Regions from separate parts of the Sphingobacterium sp. BIGb0116 genome, predicted to be linked through region 2. Evidence: riboswitches for the same ligand, from Rfam matches in the RefSeq annotation. Region 2 holds a riboswitch; the other holds the start of a gene.

Region 1 (8,333 bases), on a different contig from region 2:
TTTAGACCTCAAGTTGAAAGACAACTAAATTTAAGCAATAAAAAAATAGCCCCATTCGGGGCTATTTTCAAGGTAGGTTGGTTTGTTGATTGCCTACGCGATTTCAGCAATAAAATTGCCCTCTTGATCCAAATCAGCTTTGTGAGCTGCGATTTGTTGAAGATTAATATGTCCTATGACATATTTGAAATCTGGTGCGTAATATCGTTCTGTGATTTCACTGAAATTTAACTTTTCAATCAGTGTATCATCTGTGTATCTCAAATAAACCTTAATTAAATAATCTTGGCTATAATTTAATGTGCTGGATTCTAAATGTTTTTTATATTCATAACGGTATCCATAGCGAAGGGCAGCGATATCCGATAGCACAGCAGAGCCCGTCGGGTGTCCACCTGCTCCTTTACCATAGAAAAATTGCTCGTCTGCAAAGGCAGCTTTTACCAATACACCATTGTTCTCATTTTCTACATTATAGAGCATGCTCTCTTTGCCTACTAGGCGTGGTAATACATAAAGTACAACTTTGTTGCCATCGATCTCTTTTGCTGTTGGTATCAATTTGATCTTGAGGTTCTTTTCTTTAGCAAAACGAATATCTTGCTGTCCCAATTTGTCAATACCAATATTAAAGACATCGTCTGGTTTGACATAGATTCCGTACGCATGGGAAGCAACAATACATACTTTAAATTTTGGGTCAAATCCACCTACATCCAGGGTTGGATCTGTTTCTGCAAAACCAAGTTCTTGCGCTTTCTTTAAAGCGTCTGTATATTGCTGGTTTTCATTGAAAACTTTAGATAAAATATAGTTGGAAGATCCATTAAAAATACCGCTGACAGAATGAAGTAATTCATTGTCATAGTACTCTTCTAAATTCCGTATAATGGGAATACTTCCGCAAACGGCACCTTCATACAATAAACTGGTGCCATATTCATGTTGGATATCAACCAGTTCTTCCAGGTGGCTGGCAATCATTTTTTTATTGGCAGATACCACATTTTTTCCCGATTTCAAGGCACGAACAGTTAGTTGATAGGCTGCTTCGGCATCATCTATTAGTTCGACAACAGTATTAATTTCTGGGTCACCTAAAATTGTTTCGGCATCGGTAGAAAATAAATCTGCTGGTAGCGAGCGCTTTTTATCTCCGTTTTTAATGACAAATTTCTTGATCTCCAGATTAAGATTTTTGGTTTTGATGATATCGTAAAGACCTTGGCCTACTACACCAAACCCAAACATCCCTATTGTTAATTTATTACTCATATCTCTTCTTAAATTCTCTTATATATATTATTTATTCTCTTATACTAATTCGTTTAGGTATTCTTTTTGTTTCCGCAGAAAGTTGCTGATGATTTTAGTGAGTTTTTTTGTTTCGATCAAAAATCCATCGTGGCCATAGGTAGATTCAATCTCCTGATAGTGGGCATTCGGAACATGTTGAGCGATGAATTGTTGCTCTTGTGGAGGAAACAACAAATCTGTATTGACGCTCAGTACTAAAGTTGGACAGTCAATGCTCGCTAAAGCGGATTCGATAGATCGTCTTCCCCGACCTAAATTATGGCTGTCCATTGCTTTGGTTAGGAAGTAATAGCTGTACGCATTATAGCGTTTCACCAATTTTTCACCCTGATAGTTTTGATAGGAGGATGCTTTATAATGATCGAGTTTTTCGTTATCATCCTCCTTTTGTGTGTTGGCATACGTTGTATAGTTGCGGTAAGACAACAGTGCCATAGCGCGTGCAACTTTTAAACCCTTAGCTCCGCCATCGGGATGATTGGCGTAAAAGGTTCGATCAGTTGTAATGGCAAGACGTTGACTTTCATTGAATGCAATACCCCATGGTGAATGGACGGCATTTGTTCCAACGACGATTAGATGGTTGATGGCTATACTGTGCGATACGGCCCATTCCAATGCTTGTTGACCGCCCAATGAGCCGCCAATAAGGATCTCTATTTGTTTGATATCCAGGTGGTCTGCAAGAAATTGATGTGCATTGACCAAATCCCTTACTGTAAATTCAGGAAAAGATAGGTAGTAAGGCTGTCCAGTAGCTGGGTTTACAGATAGCGGATTACTGCTATTATATGCTGATCCTATGACATTGGCGCAGATAATATAATAATCGTTTGAATCAAATAATTCACCTGTTCCAAAAAGACCGGACCACCAATCCAGTACATCTGCATTAGCCGTAAGTGCATGGCAAACCCAGATCACATTACTGCGATCTGCGTTGGGTTTGCCAAATGTTTCATAACTGATTTGTAAATCAGTAAGCTCTCTTCCATTTTCAAATACAAAAGGCTCCGGGTGCAGATAAATATGCTTACTCATTTTACGTTTAAGTTTAAGCCGAAAAAATCTGATTATTTAATTTTATCAAAAGCTTGTTGTAAATCAGCTTTGATGTCATCAATATGTTCTATTCCTACAGAAAGGCGTAATAAACCTTTGAACACTCCAGCATTGGCTTGATCTTCATCACTCAATTGTTGGTGAGTAGTCGCTGCTGGATGGATAATCAATGACTTCGTATCACCGACATTGGCCAAGTGACTGATCAATTCTAAGCTGTCGATAAAGCTATTGGCCTTCTGTGCTGCGTCACCCTTGAGCTGGAAAGAAAGCACCGCACCATAGCCATTTTTAAGGTATTTTTGTGCGTTAGCGAAGCTCGGAGAGCTTTTTAAGCCCGGATAGTTTACTTTTTCTACCTGTGGATGCGCCTCAAGCCATTTAGCTACCTCTAAAGTGTTATCTACATGGCGTTGCACCCGTAAAGACAGCGTTTCAAGCCCTTGTAATAATAAGAATGAATTGAAAGGGGAGAGTGCTGGCCCGAAATCCCGAAGCCCTTCCACACGTGCCCGAATGGCAAATTGAATATTTCCAAACGGTCCGCCTTCACCGAAAACTTCGGAAAAAACTAAGCCATGATAGCCTTCAGATGGTTCGGAAAATTGAGGGTATTTTCCATTGCCCCAATTGTAGTTTCCGCCGTCGACGATGACACCGCCAATGCTTGTGCCATGTCCACCGATCCATTTAGTAGCCGATTCAACAACCACATTCGCACCGTACTCCAAAGGTTTAAATAAATAACCCCCAGCTCCAAAAGTATTATCGACGATTAATGGTAAGTCATATTTTTTTGCTACGGCAGCAATTTTCTCAAAGTCTGGAATATTGAAACTTGGGTTTCCAATTGTTTCAACATAGATGGCCTTTGTTTTATCATCAATGAGGGCTTCAATTTTATCTGCCTCGGCGTCCGTTGCAAATCGAGCTTCGATGCCCAGGCGTTTAAAAGAAACTTTAAACTGGTTAAATGTACCGCCGTATAAGTTGGATCCGGCAACAAAATTGTCACCACTTTCCAAGATATTATTTAAAGCTATAAACTGTGCTGCCTGGCCAGATGCAACAGCAACAGCTGCGACTCCACCTTCCAGTGCCGCAATACGTTGTTCGAAAACATCCGTAGTAGGATTCATAATCCGTGTATAGATATTGCCGAACTGCTTTAATGCAAATAAGTTTGCGCCGTGTTCGGCATTTTCAAATACAAAAGATGTTGTTTGATATATAGGAACTGCTCTAGATCCCGTAGTAGGATCAGCGACTTGGCCAGCGTGAACCTGAAGAGTTTCGAATTTTAAATTTTTGTTTGAAGACATAATATATCAGATTTTAAGGGTTCAAAAAGAAATTGCTAAGTAAAAAGAGAAGCATACACACCTCGTTGAAGGGTCTGTTAAATCTTTATCCAAGAAAAAGGAAATGATTTTTAACAAGCATGGAAGTGCATATGCATACGCATTCGCATCAATACAGTTGTACGATGACTTACACTTTCGCTTATCGTGTGGTTCACTTGTGTTGAACCTGAATTTTTAATGGACTTCAGTAGTTTAATAATCATTGTCTTATGTCATTTATATGCTCCAAAACGATATTGTTTTGGACAGGAATTGGCACCTTTTCAAACAAATTGAAGGTTGCCAGTGGGTCATTGAGCCAGTCTCTCGCCACTTCTTTATAAATCAAGACCTACTGATTAAGGGAGGTGTTGATTAGAAATCTTCTTTCGAAGACGACACAAATATAAACTCTTTTTTTATTAAAGCAAAAGAAAAGCTATTTTTTAGTTAAAGGAATTTTGAATAACATACCGATCGGGATCGCATATCGTCGGATGAAACCGGATAAATAACTGTCAATCGGGTATTATGATTTCTTTAAGTTGATCCGTTCCGCAATTTGATTTAAATCTGTTAAAAGAGGTTTAAGTGCATCAATTCTACTATGGATATCATACGCTAGGTGGCGATTCGTCTTTTTGCTTAACGATAACGAAAGCCCCACCAAATGGGAGTTGACCTGATAAGAGAGTGCCTGAAAATGGTGGATATGCGACCAATCTATCCATTTATGCTCGGGTTCTTTTTTCATTTGATTGATAGCGTCTGAAAACAGGGCCATGGCAGTCTGCGCTTTTTTGCGAGCCAGTCGTATATCAAAAGAACTTTGTTTCTCGTCCGACAGACGGTTATTGATGGTTTGGAAATAATGCTCGTTGTAAAGGGATACCTCTTTTGCCAGCTGAACCATGCCTGTGCTTTGGCGTACAGGTATCAAGAAATAACCTGCTATAGCCAAGAATGCTCCAATGAGTGTGAAAAGTATTCGGCTGCCTAAAATGAGATTGATATTGCCTTCGAACAAATTGAGCGCAATCACAATTCCCAAGGTAATAAAGATGACACTGACCATATAATTAGATCGGTTGAACAAAAAGAATCCGAAAAGACCTAATGCAGCTATGGTAAGGAGAGCTGGGAGAAAATGAATAGAAATTAAGCAGAATATACCAACTATTATACCCGAGAATGTGCCTACAATACGCTCTATATTACGCTTTTTTGTCATTGAAAATGCTGGTCTGGCAACAATAGCGATCGTCAGTAAGATCCAATAGGTATATTTAAAATCCAAAAATAAAATACCGATCAATGCGCCTGTTCCAAAAAGAAGAGCCATCCGAACGGCAAATCGAAAAAGCGGGTTATTCAGATGGAGTTTACTTTTTAGATCAGCAAGATTGCGCAAAGGTCGATTGATAAATTGCTGGTACTCACTGCTGTCAATCTTATCCTGAATTTCCTGATTTTGATAAAAAGCTACCTGAATTCGGTTGAGTACTTCAATAATTGCTTCGATGTTGCTTATGATCGAACATAATATACTTTTTGCTTGACCGGTCTGCTGTTCTTGAATTTCTTTTAAATCCTGTAAGAGGGCATTAATTTTAAAGTTATTGTGATATAATTGATGCGCATACCGAAACCTCTTGTTAGGTTGTGAAAAGCTATCAATTTCTAAAGCTAATAATTTGATTGTGTGACGAATTAAAGGGAGGCTGCCCGTGTCTGCAAGATTTTTGCGAATCGCATCATAGTCGTGATCAAGTGCAATAATTAACTCATGAAGGTCAATTAACCCATAAACCTGACTGAGCCAATAATTGCTTTTATGCCACTGTTGACTTATGATTTTTTTTTCTCGAAAAAGAAGAGACCTGATTTGTTCCTGTTGTTCGCTGATCAGGCCATGAATTTTGCCTACGCGACTGTACGTTATATTCAAAGGAATATTGGGATCGTAAGACTGTGATCGTATCAATAGAAATTGGGACAATCCATGAAAACCATTGGCCATCGCATGTTTTAGCGAGCGATAAGGTTGTATATAGGCTTGTAAAAGGCTAAAAAAGTAGTATATAATGGAACCTGTTGTAATCTGTAAACTAACCGCAAAAGGGTGTTGCGGGGCCATTCCGATCACAAAACTCATGAGAATCAATGTCATGTTTCCAATTGCAGCATAGCGAGCCCCAAAAATACCGTATAACGTACATATAAAACCGGCCGCTGCTAGCAGTATAACCAAGGGCCAATGATACGGAAATACAATCGCTGTAAACAATGATGCAACAAAGAAGGTGGGAATACATACGAGAGCAGAAGAAAGTTTATCTTTTCTGTTTCCAGGAGGATCTGTGAGTGTTGTTAACAACGATCCGACACCGATTCCAATAGCCGTGCTCGCTTGCGCTCCCAATAAGTAGATCGCCAAACTTGGCAAGATGCTGATGGAAACATTACGTAATGCGTCTCCAGAATGCTCGCCATGCATAAATCGTATCATAAGGATATAAATACGGTAGAATCTTTTCTTCAATGATACAGTGCTCATTAATCAGTTTACTAATTTTCTATGCAAAAATACAAATATTATGCTTAATATTTTTTGTATACAATTTATTTGTTTTGATTTTTGTTGATTTTTTGAATTTTTATTTTGATTCGATGTGCTTTTCTTGCGCTGTGCTTTTTGGAGATTCAAGATTAGCTGGGATGATTTTATCGGCTTTAGCATCGATCAGCGAATGACATGGTTTACCGATGTTATTTGGTTGTCTACCGAGTGAATCGGACGATCTATCTATTTCTACTAGTCAACGTGTAATGAATACACGAGGTTTGTTGTCATTATTATGAAGTTGACTATCCAATCGATAGCCTTAAGAAATTACATTATGAAACCACAAAAAATTAAATTGCTCTTATTTTCTCTTGTTTTATTCCTGTTTTCTATTGCCGGACCCGTTTCAGCACAGTCTGACGGGGGAAAATTACGTACAGTCGTTGTTGGACAAGACAATCAGCCTATTGTGGCTGCAAATATTTCATTGTTTCGTAAGCCCAATGATATCTTGTTAAAAGGAACTTTATCCAACGAAAATGGAGAAATTGTGTTGTCTGCGATACCCGAAGGGAAGTACAGCCTACAGGTGTCCACGGTGGGTTATGCTATTTATCGTTCTGCTGAAATGGTCGTGAGTGCGGGTGATCTCAAGGTACTGGATACGATTCGTTTACAGGTGGAAAGTAAAGTGCTGAGTGAGGCACAGGTGATCGGTAAGAAACCATTGATTGAAAGTCACCTTGATAAAGTTGTCCTCAATGTTGAAAACAGTATTTTGGCAACAGGGAATAACGCATTGGAACTCCTGCAAAAGGTTCCAGGGGTAACTTTAGACAATAAAAAGATCAATCTACGTGGAAAAAGTAATGTGATTATCATGATTGATGGTAAGCCTACTTATCTTTCTGCAGATGAAGTATCGCGATTATTGGAAAATACAGCTTCCAATGCAATAGCATCGATCGAAGTACTCACCAATCCACCCGCAAAATACGATGCAGCAGGGAATGCAGGAATTATTAATATTAAGACAAAGAAGAATACGCAATTTGGAAGTAATGTTAGTTTAAACCTCAATTTAGGGCAGGGTAAATATACAAAGGCGGATGGTGGCTTTCTAGTAAACCATCGTAACAGTTGGGTGAACTTATTTTCTTCTTATAACTACGCAAATGCCTTAGGCTTTAATGATTTAAATATCGATAGGGCTGTAGATACCAAAATCGGGACGACTTTTTTCAATTCGGATTCTTATTCGAAATTCCGCTATCGAGGCCATAATTTCAAATTTGCGGCAGATTTTAACCTGGGGAAAGAGGAGGTCATTGGATTTGTGGTTAACGGTAACGTAAGTAATGGCCATTCAACACGCGAGGGAAGCAATCTGATCGCCTCTCAAAAAGGAAAGCTTGATTCGATTGTATTAGGAAGCAATTTGTCAGATTTTAAATACCACTACCTCACTTATAATCTTAACTATAAAAAGACATTTGATACCTTAGGGACTGAATTGACCGTTAATGGGGATTATTCATATTCGAAGAATAATGACAATAGCACTGTTGGAAACCGTTTTTTGGATGCAAATTGGGAAGAATTTAAATCACCGAATATTTTCCGGAATGATATGCTTTCTAAGACCAAAATTTTGGTTTTTAAAACCGATTTTGTGCATCCTTTTAATAAAACGACGAAACTTGAGGCGGGCTTAAAATATAGCCGTGTAAAAACAGATAATAATTTGTTATACGAAGATCAGGATCAGCAAGGCGAGTTTGTGCAAAATAATGGTCAAAGTAATCAGTTTTTGTATAATGAAAATATAGCTGCAGCTTATTTCAGCCTAAATAAATCATTCGGAAAGTTTTCGGTACAAACTGGACTGCGTGTTGAAAATACAAGCTCCCTAGGAAACTCGGTGACGCTTGGGCAACAAACAAAACGTACCTATACCGATTTTTTCCCATCAATATTTGTACAGCAACAGATTAATGATGATCACAAGCTTGGTGCGAGTTATAGCAGACGTATTGACCGTCCTG
Region 2 (8,333 bases):
CGAACTTATTCGCGTCTTATACTAGCTAACCCACTCTATATTAACTTAGTTCAAGTATAACAAAAAATATTTTGTATTCCAAACGCTCAGCTAATTAACTCAAATTTTACACAAAAAGTATATTCCAACCTTGAAATTATTAGTACCTTCGTTAGCAGAGGAACATATATTTAAGCATTAAAGTGGTCAATAAGTTAGTAGCAAGATTAGATATGGATATGGACGAAGAGTTGGATTTTACCCTACTCGCCATTACCTGTTCTTTGAAAGATTACCGACTCTGCCATTTCATCAACAAGGAGACTAATCTGAATTTTTCCAGAGGAAAAGAAAGCAAATACGACCACGATGGTCGACAAAAAAACAAACCCGAAGAAGAACTTGAATATCATATTATCTTTGACACAAAGAAAAAAATAAGCTACCACTTCACTGCTTTTCATCACCTTATCCCCGATGCCGATACCGAATATTTTCTTATCAACAATAAGAGCATCGAAGGAACTTATTTAATTCCTGAAAACCCCCACTTTGATTTTTTTATCATTATAAAAAACTACATCTGTGAGGATGACGTGGAACATATTATCAAAAGGATCAGCAAATTACCCGAAGTCGTCATTGCAAAAGAAATATCGCCAAAAATATTGAAATCTAAAGAAAATCTCATATTTTAGCAAACTGTAGGTTAGTGTAGCAAATACACCCCAGTTTAGATCTAAATTAATTCGATTTAGTTTTGACAGAACACAACAATATAGTTTGCTATTTGTTGTGATTAATGAAGAACATTTAAAATACAAAATAACAGATGGAAAAAGTTCAAAAAAGGACTAAAATTGTCGCAACATTAGGCCCTGCCTCGGCAGACAAACAAGTTTTGACCAACATGATTGCCAAAGGGGTTGATGTGTGCCGGTTGAATTTCTCTCATGGCAGCCAGGAAGATCACCTTAAGGTAATCGAAACTATAAATGCAATAAATAATGAAACAGGATTCAATGTTGCCATCTTAGCCGATTTACAAGGTCCAAAAATTAGGATCGGAAAAATGAAAGAAGGTGGCGCTGTTCTCGTGAATGGTTCAAAAGTTGAAATCACGACACACGAGCTTATCGGAGACGAAAACAGAATCTACATTACATACGAAAACTTTCCAAACGATGTTGAAGCCAACGAAATCATTTTACTTGACGACGGAAAACTTCAACTTCGTGTTTTAGAGACCAATCATAAAGACACTGTTGCCTGTGAAGTTGTACACGGAGGTGTTCTTACTTCACGTAAAGGCGTTAACTTACCAAATACCAAAGTATCTATCCCTTCGTTGACCGAAGAAGATTTAGACAACTTGAATTTTGCCTTGGATCATGGTGCAGACTGGATCGCTATGTCTTTCGTCCGTTCGGCAGAAGATATTTTTCAATGTAAAAAAATCATTGAGGCAAAAGGAAGCCATGCACGTGTAATCGCAAAAGTTGAAAAACCAGAAGCGATTGAAAATATTGATGCAATTATTGAAGCTACAGATGCTGTTATGGTTGCTCGTGGAGACTTGGGTGTTGAGCTTCCAATGGAAGAGGTACCAGGACTTCAAAAGATCATCGTACAGAAATGTAGAGATCTTTCAAAACCAGTGATCATTGCGACACAGATGTTGGAAAGTATGATCACTACACCACGTCCTACACGTGCTGAAGTAAATGACGTAGCCAACTCCGTATTGGATGGAGCGGATGCTGTGATGTTAAGTGGCGAGACTTCAGTTGGTGAATTCCCTGAAATCGTTATCGAAACAATGAGCAAAATCATTATCCACGTGGAACAAACTTCTTATCCTTATTATAATGAGAAAGTTAGTGAAATCCACGACGGAACACTTATTCCGGACGCGATTTGTGCTTCTTCAGTTTACCTTGCTCAAAAAACAAATGCATCAGCAATTGCGGTATTAACATCATCTGGAGCAACAGCGTTTGAAATTACAAGTTATAGACCAAATGTAGATATCTTAGTTTTCACAGGAACACAAAAATTGCTGAAACAACTCAGCCTACTTTGGGGAGTAAAAACATTTATCTACGACAAGTTCGAAAGCACGGATGGATCTATCCATGATGTTAACAAATTTATTGTAAAAAATAACTACGTTAAACCTGGATCTATCATTATCAATACAGCTTCGACGCCGTTAATCGAAAAAGGTAAAACAAATACAATCCGTGTTTCCCAGCTATAATGGACAATAAGGATTAAAGCAAAAAAAATAGTGTTCTAGATAGAACGCTATTTTTTTTGCTTGTTTGGATACAAGGAGTCGATTTTTAATTTAAAGTCCTTCACCTTTAACGAATCATTCAAGCGCCTAAACGGAAGATTGTTTTCTTTCTCATCACCTTTGGGCATTTTTTCTGTTCCTGGCATCGGAGCTAAACCATCCACACGATTTGGCTTCTTAATGGGCATATGATATTTTTCATCTGAAGAATCCAATTTTAGGACAGGCATCTTTGATTCTTTTTCCTCCATTAAAGGAATCTGCGGCTTTACCTTCACCTGCCCCAAAGCAATGGTCCCTATGGAAGATAATACCAATAATAATACATAACTTTTCATCTCTATATAGTTGTTAAAGAGTATCTGCACTCATTTGCACCAATGAACACGTTATACTCGGCTTATTCACTTCTACAGCAGCCAGACTCGACCGCGTAGATTAAATTTATCAAATAGACCAATTCAGCACATAATTCATTTCTATTCACTAATTTACAAACAACAGCACCTATATTTAAACAGATTGCTGTTAAACATTGTTAAAACAGCATCAAAACACATTAGCATCTTTATATTTGTAACAATTTAAGAAAATATGAGCTACCGGACCTTAAATGGCCACTCACATGGTATAAGGGATGGATACGCAAATGGTAAATAAACTGAGTGCTATAAACTTTGTTATATATTCAAAATACATTTATTTAATACCCAATTCTAATGAAGAAAAATAGCATTGTATTAATCATTGGACTGATGTCTCTAGCTCTAATTGGGGTATTGGCTATGCAATTCTATTTTCTGAGAGATTCCTATCGTCAAAAATCCCAATTATTTGATGAGTCCGTCAATGCTGCGATTACAGCTGTTGCCGGAAAGCTTGAACGACGGGAAGTGGTCGACTTTGCTAAAGTTCAACAGGAACGTAATATTGAAAAATCCAAGCAGGAACAAGCCAAACAACGTCTTTTGGCCGAGCAACTCGAAATACAGTATAGAATTGAAGAATTAAAAAACAAACAGCATGTTGTTTTCTCAAACTTTAAAGAGCAAGAAGACCAATTACGCGCATTGTATCCAAATGTAATTGAAATCAAGAATTCTTTTTACGAAACATACATCAAAAGACCGGAGTACCAGAAATTCATCAAATTTTCTGTTTCAAATGAGCTTACCGACGATAATCTGGTACAGGCTTTTATCATGTTAAATGCATCAAAGGTAGATGATCAGATTAGTGGAAAAGACGATAGCACACGGTTTGTTATCCCCCTTATGGACCCACTGGTCAATCAACAGACAAAATTCAGGGTAGCCACATTACCACCTAGAGAGAACACGAAACTTGCAAAAACAATTTCTGATTTGGAAAAAAGATTGGATATTCTCAACAGAAAAAATGCTTGGAGTGGTTTTAATGTATACGATTCCGTTGCCATGCTGGGGGGCAAAAAAGCAGACTACATCGAAGATGTTGCTATTGGAATGGAGCTGGCTAAACGTCCGTTAAAAGATCGATTGAATGTTATCATCGTCCAAGAACTTATCAAAGAAGAGTTGGCTCAACGCGACATTAAAGCTCCTTTTAATATTGAAATATGGAGTACAAACAATATATTACTGAATAATATTTTAAACGAAGCCGCTTTAAATAACCCAACAAATACAACAAAATACTCGACCGCACTTTTTAAAGGTGATATCGGTGCTGCGCCAGGGAAATTAACAATCTATTTCCCCAATAAAAAGGCAATAATCGCAGATAATATGGGCTATCTGTTACTACCTATGCTGGCACTACTTTTCTTGTTGGTGGGTTGTTTTGCTTATACACTGATTATCATCTTCAGACAAAAGAAAGTTTCGGAAATGAAAACAGATTTCATCAACAACATGACGCATGAGTTTAAAACACCTGTTGCAACAATTATGATTGCTAGTGAGTCACTTAAAGATCCAGACATCAATGCCGACCACAAGCGCGTTCAGAAATTGGCTAATATCATCTACGACGAAAATGTTAGACTCGGAAATCATATTGAACGTGTACTCGATTTGGCAAGACTAGAAAAAGAAACGCTAAAACTCGACCAGGTAGAAGTAAGCATCAATGATCTTGTTTCTGCAGTAACGGACAGTATGCAGCTACGCATGCAGAATATCGGCGGAAAATTCAGTATAGATCTTGCAGCGACAAAGGATATTGTCATCGGTGATGAGTTACATTTTTCGAATGTATTTTACAATTTATTGGATAATGCCATCAAGTACAGCAAAGGAGATTTACATGTCAACATCAATTCAAAAAATGTTGGCGATACCATTGTCGTCACTATTGCCGACAACGGTATTGGGATGAGCCGGGATCACCTGCAAAAGATTTTCGACCAGTTCTACCGTATTCCAACTGGAAATGTTCATAATGTCAAAGGATTTGGTCTTGGCTTAAGTTATGTACAGGACATCCTGAGAAGGCTGAACGGAAAAATTACAGTTAAAAGTGAAAAAGATAAGGGCACGACCTTTGAAGTAATTTTGCCTATTAAAAAATAAAACGTTCCTTTTTTGTATATTTCCTCTTTAAAAAATTTCAAAGGTTGAGGAAAGCTGATTTATCAGCATCAAGGGACATTGGTGAAAATTAATATAATCATTATGCAAAAGATATTATTAGCAGAAGATGATCCTAATTTGGGGGATCTTTTAAAAGACTATCTCGAATTAAAGGGAAAATTTGACGTCACATTATGCACGGATGGAGATGAAGCGATTTCTCAATTCAAAAAAAATAACTACGACCTCTGTATTTTCGATGTCATGATGCCAAAAAAGGACGGATTTACAGTTGGACGTGAAATCAGAAAAACAAACAACACTGTTCCTATTATCTTTGCCACAGCAAAGGGGATGATGGAAGATAAAACCGAAGCCTTTGAATTAGGGGGAGATGATTATATCACAAAGCCTTTTCGAGTGGAGGAATTATTGCTCCGCATCAATGCTTTGCTGAAGCGCAGTGTTCGAGACAAAGAAGAGGAAGTGGTTGCTGATAAATTTGAAATTGGTGATTATTTCTTTGATTATACAAGTCAGCAAATTTCTTACAAAGGACAGATGCAAAAACTATCCACCAAAGAAGCGGAACTACTACGTTTGCTTTGTTTAAAGAAAAATGATGTGCTGACCCGGGAAGAAGCTTTATTAAAAATATGGCATGATGACAACTACTTTACGGGTAGAAGTATGGATGTATTTCTCAGTAAACTTCGTAAATATCTAAAAGAAGATAGTAAGGTTGAAATTGTCAATGTGCACGGAAAAGGTTACAAACTTTTGGTGAGCTAAAAGAATGGGGAATGAGAAACAGTCATTCCCCATTTTTTATGCCACAACGTATTGAAACATGGCATACACTAAATCACGGATGAAAAGAAAAGAACAAAACAATTTTATCCTTAGTAGAATATAAAAAATTGATGCACTTTTATAAAAAATTTGCATTTCAAAAAGAAATGTTCTAACTTAGCGTCGCTTATAGAGAAAGGCAGAGGGAATAGACCCGATGAAGCCTTAGCAACCTGTCCCTTGACAAGGTGCTAAATTCTACCCTACTTGATATGGGAATGATAAGCCGAAGTCACCGAATTCTAGTGTGTCCTTCTCTCTCTAGCAAGAAATATAGTTGAAAAAGAAATATTAAAAACATTCATTATGTTATTGACTAACAATTTAGGTTACCCTCGTGTGGGCGCGTTCCGCGAATTGAAAAAAGCCAATGAGGCCTATTGGGCTAAAAAATCTTCTGTTGAGGAATTATTGGACACCGCAAAAAAAATTCGTGAAGGCAATTGGAAAACACAAAAAGATGCTGGAATAGATTTGATCCCTTCCAATGATTTCTCTTTTTACGATCAAGTATTGGATTTAACCCTTACTGTTGGTGCAATTCCTGCTCGTTACCATTCTTTATTGAATAAAGTAGACAACAATTACAGCTTAGATCTATATTTTGCCATGGCGCGTGGTTTCCAACAAGAAGGAATCGACGTGACTGCAATGGAAATGACCAAGTGGTTGGATACCAACTACCACTATATGGTGCCAGAATTCACAAAAGATCAAGAATTCAAATTGACGTCCGAAAAATTCTTAAATGAATATAACGAAGCAAAATCATTGGGCATCGATACTAAACCAGTTCTACTAGGTCCTATCACTTACCTTTTGATCGGTAAAGAAAAAGAAGCTGGCTTCGACCGCATCGATTTATTGGATAAACTTGTTCCAGTATATGAGCAAATATTAGCTAAACTAGCTGAGGCTGGTGCCCAATATGTTCAGATTGACGAGCCTTTCTTAGCATTGGATTTAGATGCTAAAGTAAAAGCTTTATATCAACCTACTTTCGAAAAATTAGCTGCAGCAGCAAAAAATATCAAATTAATCGCGACTACTTACTTCGAAGCTTTAAAAGACAACGAAGATATCGCAGTTAACCTACCTATCCATGCTTTACATTTAGATCTGGTACGCGGTGAAAACCAATTGGATACGGTACTAGCTAAAGTTCCTGCTTCATTAACATTATCTTTGGGTATTGTTGAAGGCCGTAACATCTGGAAAAATGATTACGAAAAATCATTGGTTAAAATCAAACAGGCTGTTGATGCATTAGGAAAAGACCGTGTATGGGTAGCTCCTTCTTCATCATTGTTGCACGTTCCTTTTGACTTAGACAATGAGCACAATGAGCAATCGCTACCAGCTGAAGTAAAAAACTGGTTAGCATTTGCTAAACAAAAATTAGCTGAGGTAAAAGACTTAGCCGTACTAGCGGAAGGTGAAGTTGATGCTGAAACAGCAAAACGCTTCGAAGCTAACAAAGCTGCTGCTGAAAGTCGTCGTACTTCTCCATTGATCCACAAACCAGAGGTTAAAACACGTACAAGCAATATCACTGATAACGATGCAAAACGTACTTCAGCATTTGCTGACCGTAAAGCAGCGCAACAAGCGAAATTCAACTTGCCGGCATTCCCTACTACAACTATTGGTTCATTCCCACAAACGAAAGATGTTCGTAAATGGAGAGCAGACTTGAAAAAAGGTGCTATCACGCAGGCAGAATATGATAAAGCAATCGCAGAAGAAACTGAGAACACAATCCGTCTTCAAGAGCAATTAGATATCGACGTATTAGTACACGGCGAATTCGAACGTAACGACATGGTTGAATACTTCGGTGAACAATTGGCTGGTTACGCTTTCACACAAAACGGCTGGGTACAATCTTACGGTTCACGTTGTGTAAAACCTCCAATTATCTATGGTGATGTATACCGTCCTGAAGATATGACTGTCCGTTGGTCTTCATACGCGCAATCATTGACTAACCGTCCGGTTAAAGGTATGTTGACTGGTCCGGTTACTATCTTACAATGGTCTTTCGTACGTAATGATCAACCGCGTTCAACAACGACTTACCAAATTGCATTGGCGATCTTGGATGAAGTACAAGCGTTGGAAAAAGCAGGTATCAAAATCATACAAATCGATGAACCAGCTATCCGTGAAGGATTGCCGCTACGTAAAGCTGATCAAAAAGATTACTTGAACTGGGCAGTACGTGCTTTCCGTGTTTCTTCATCAAATGTAGAAGACGATACACAGATTCACACACACATGTGTTACTCTGAGTTCAATAATGTAATCGAAGATATCGCTGCAATGGATGCTGACGTCATCACGATTGAGACTTCACGTTCTCAAATGAAATTGTTGAATGCTTTCGCCGGTGATTTCAAATATCCAAATGATATTGGTCCAGGTGTCTATGACATTCACTCACCACGTGTTCCAAGCAAAGATGAGATGGTAGATCTATTGCGTAAAGCAAAAGCAGTAGTTCCAGCAGAACAGCTTTGGGTTAACCCTGACTGTGGTTTAAAAACTCGTGCTTGGCCAGAAACCAAAGCGGCTTTAGAGTCGATGGTTGAGGCTGCGAAAATCTTAAGAGCAGAATAATTCTTAAACTATATTGATAAAGCCCTAGATGA

What was found. A riboswitch is a leader RNA that binds a small molecule or an ion and turns the genes downstream of it on or off. The one in region 2 is predicted to bind S-adenosylmethionine.
Region 1: another riboswitch for S-adenosylmethionine. It lies ahead of M2419_RS01015 (O-acetylhomoserine aminocarboxypropyltransferase/cysteine synthase family protein); the one in region 2 lies ahead of metE (5-methyltetrahydropteroyltriglutamate--homocysteine S-methyltransferase).

What each region holds. Positions count from the first base shown of each region.
Region 1 is NZ_JANUDT010000001.1:208,503-216,835, reverse strand. Features, by position in the region: gene M2419_RS01030 (GH92 family glycosyl hydrolase) at 1-28, shown strand, start outside; gene M2419_RS01025 (homoserine dehydrogenase) at 94-1,275, opposite strand; gene metX (homoserine O-acetyltransferase) at 1,315-2,358, opposite strand; gene M2419_RS01015 (O-acetylhomoserine aminocarboxypropyltransferase/cysteine synthase family protein) at 2,391-3,701, opposite strand; SAM riboswitch class I at 3,957-4,069, opposite strand; gene M2419_RS01010 (FUSC family membrane protein) at 4,252-6,279, opposite strand; gene M2419_RS01005 (TonB-dependent receptor) at 6,623-8,333, shown strand, end outside.
Region 2 is NZ_JANUDT010000010.1:126,746-135,078, forward strand. Features, by position in the region: gene M2419_RS22055 (IPExxxVDY family protein) at 183-677, shown strand; gene pyk (pyruvate kinase) at 812-2,239, shown strand; gene M2419_RS22065 (hypothetical protein) at 2,287-2,616, opposite strand; gene M2419_RS22070 (sensor histidine kinase KdpD) at 2,998-4,830, shown strand; gene M2419_RS22075 (response regulator transcription factor) at 4,933-5,622, shown strand; SAM riboswitch class I at 5,807-5,910, shown strand; gene metE (5-methyltetrahydropteroyltriglutamate--homocysteine S-methyltransferase) at 5,989-8,301, shown strand.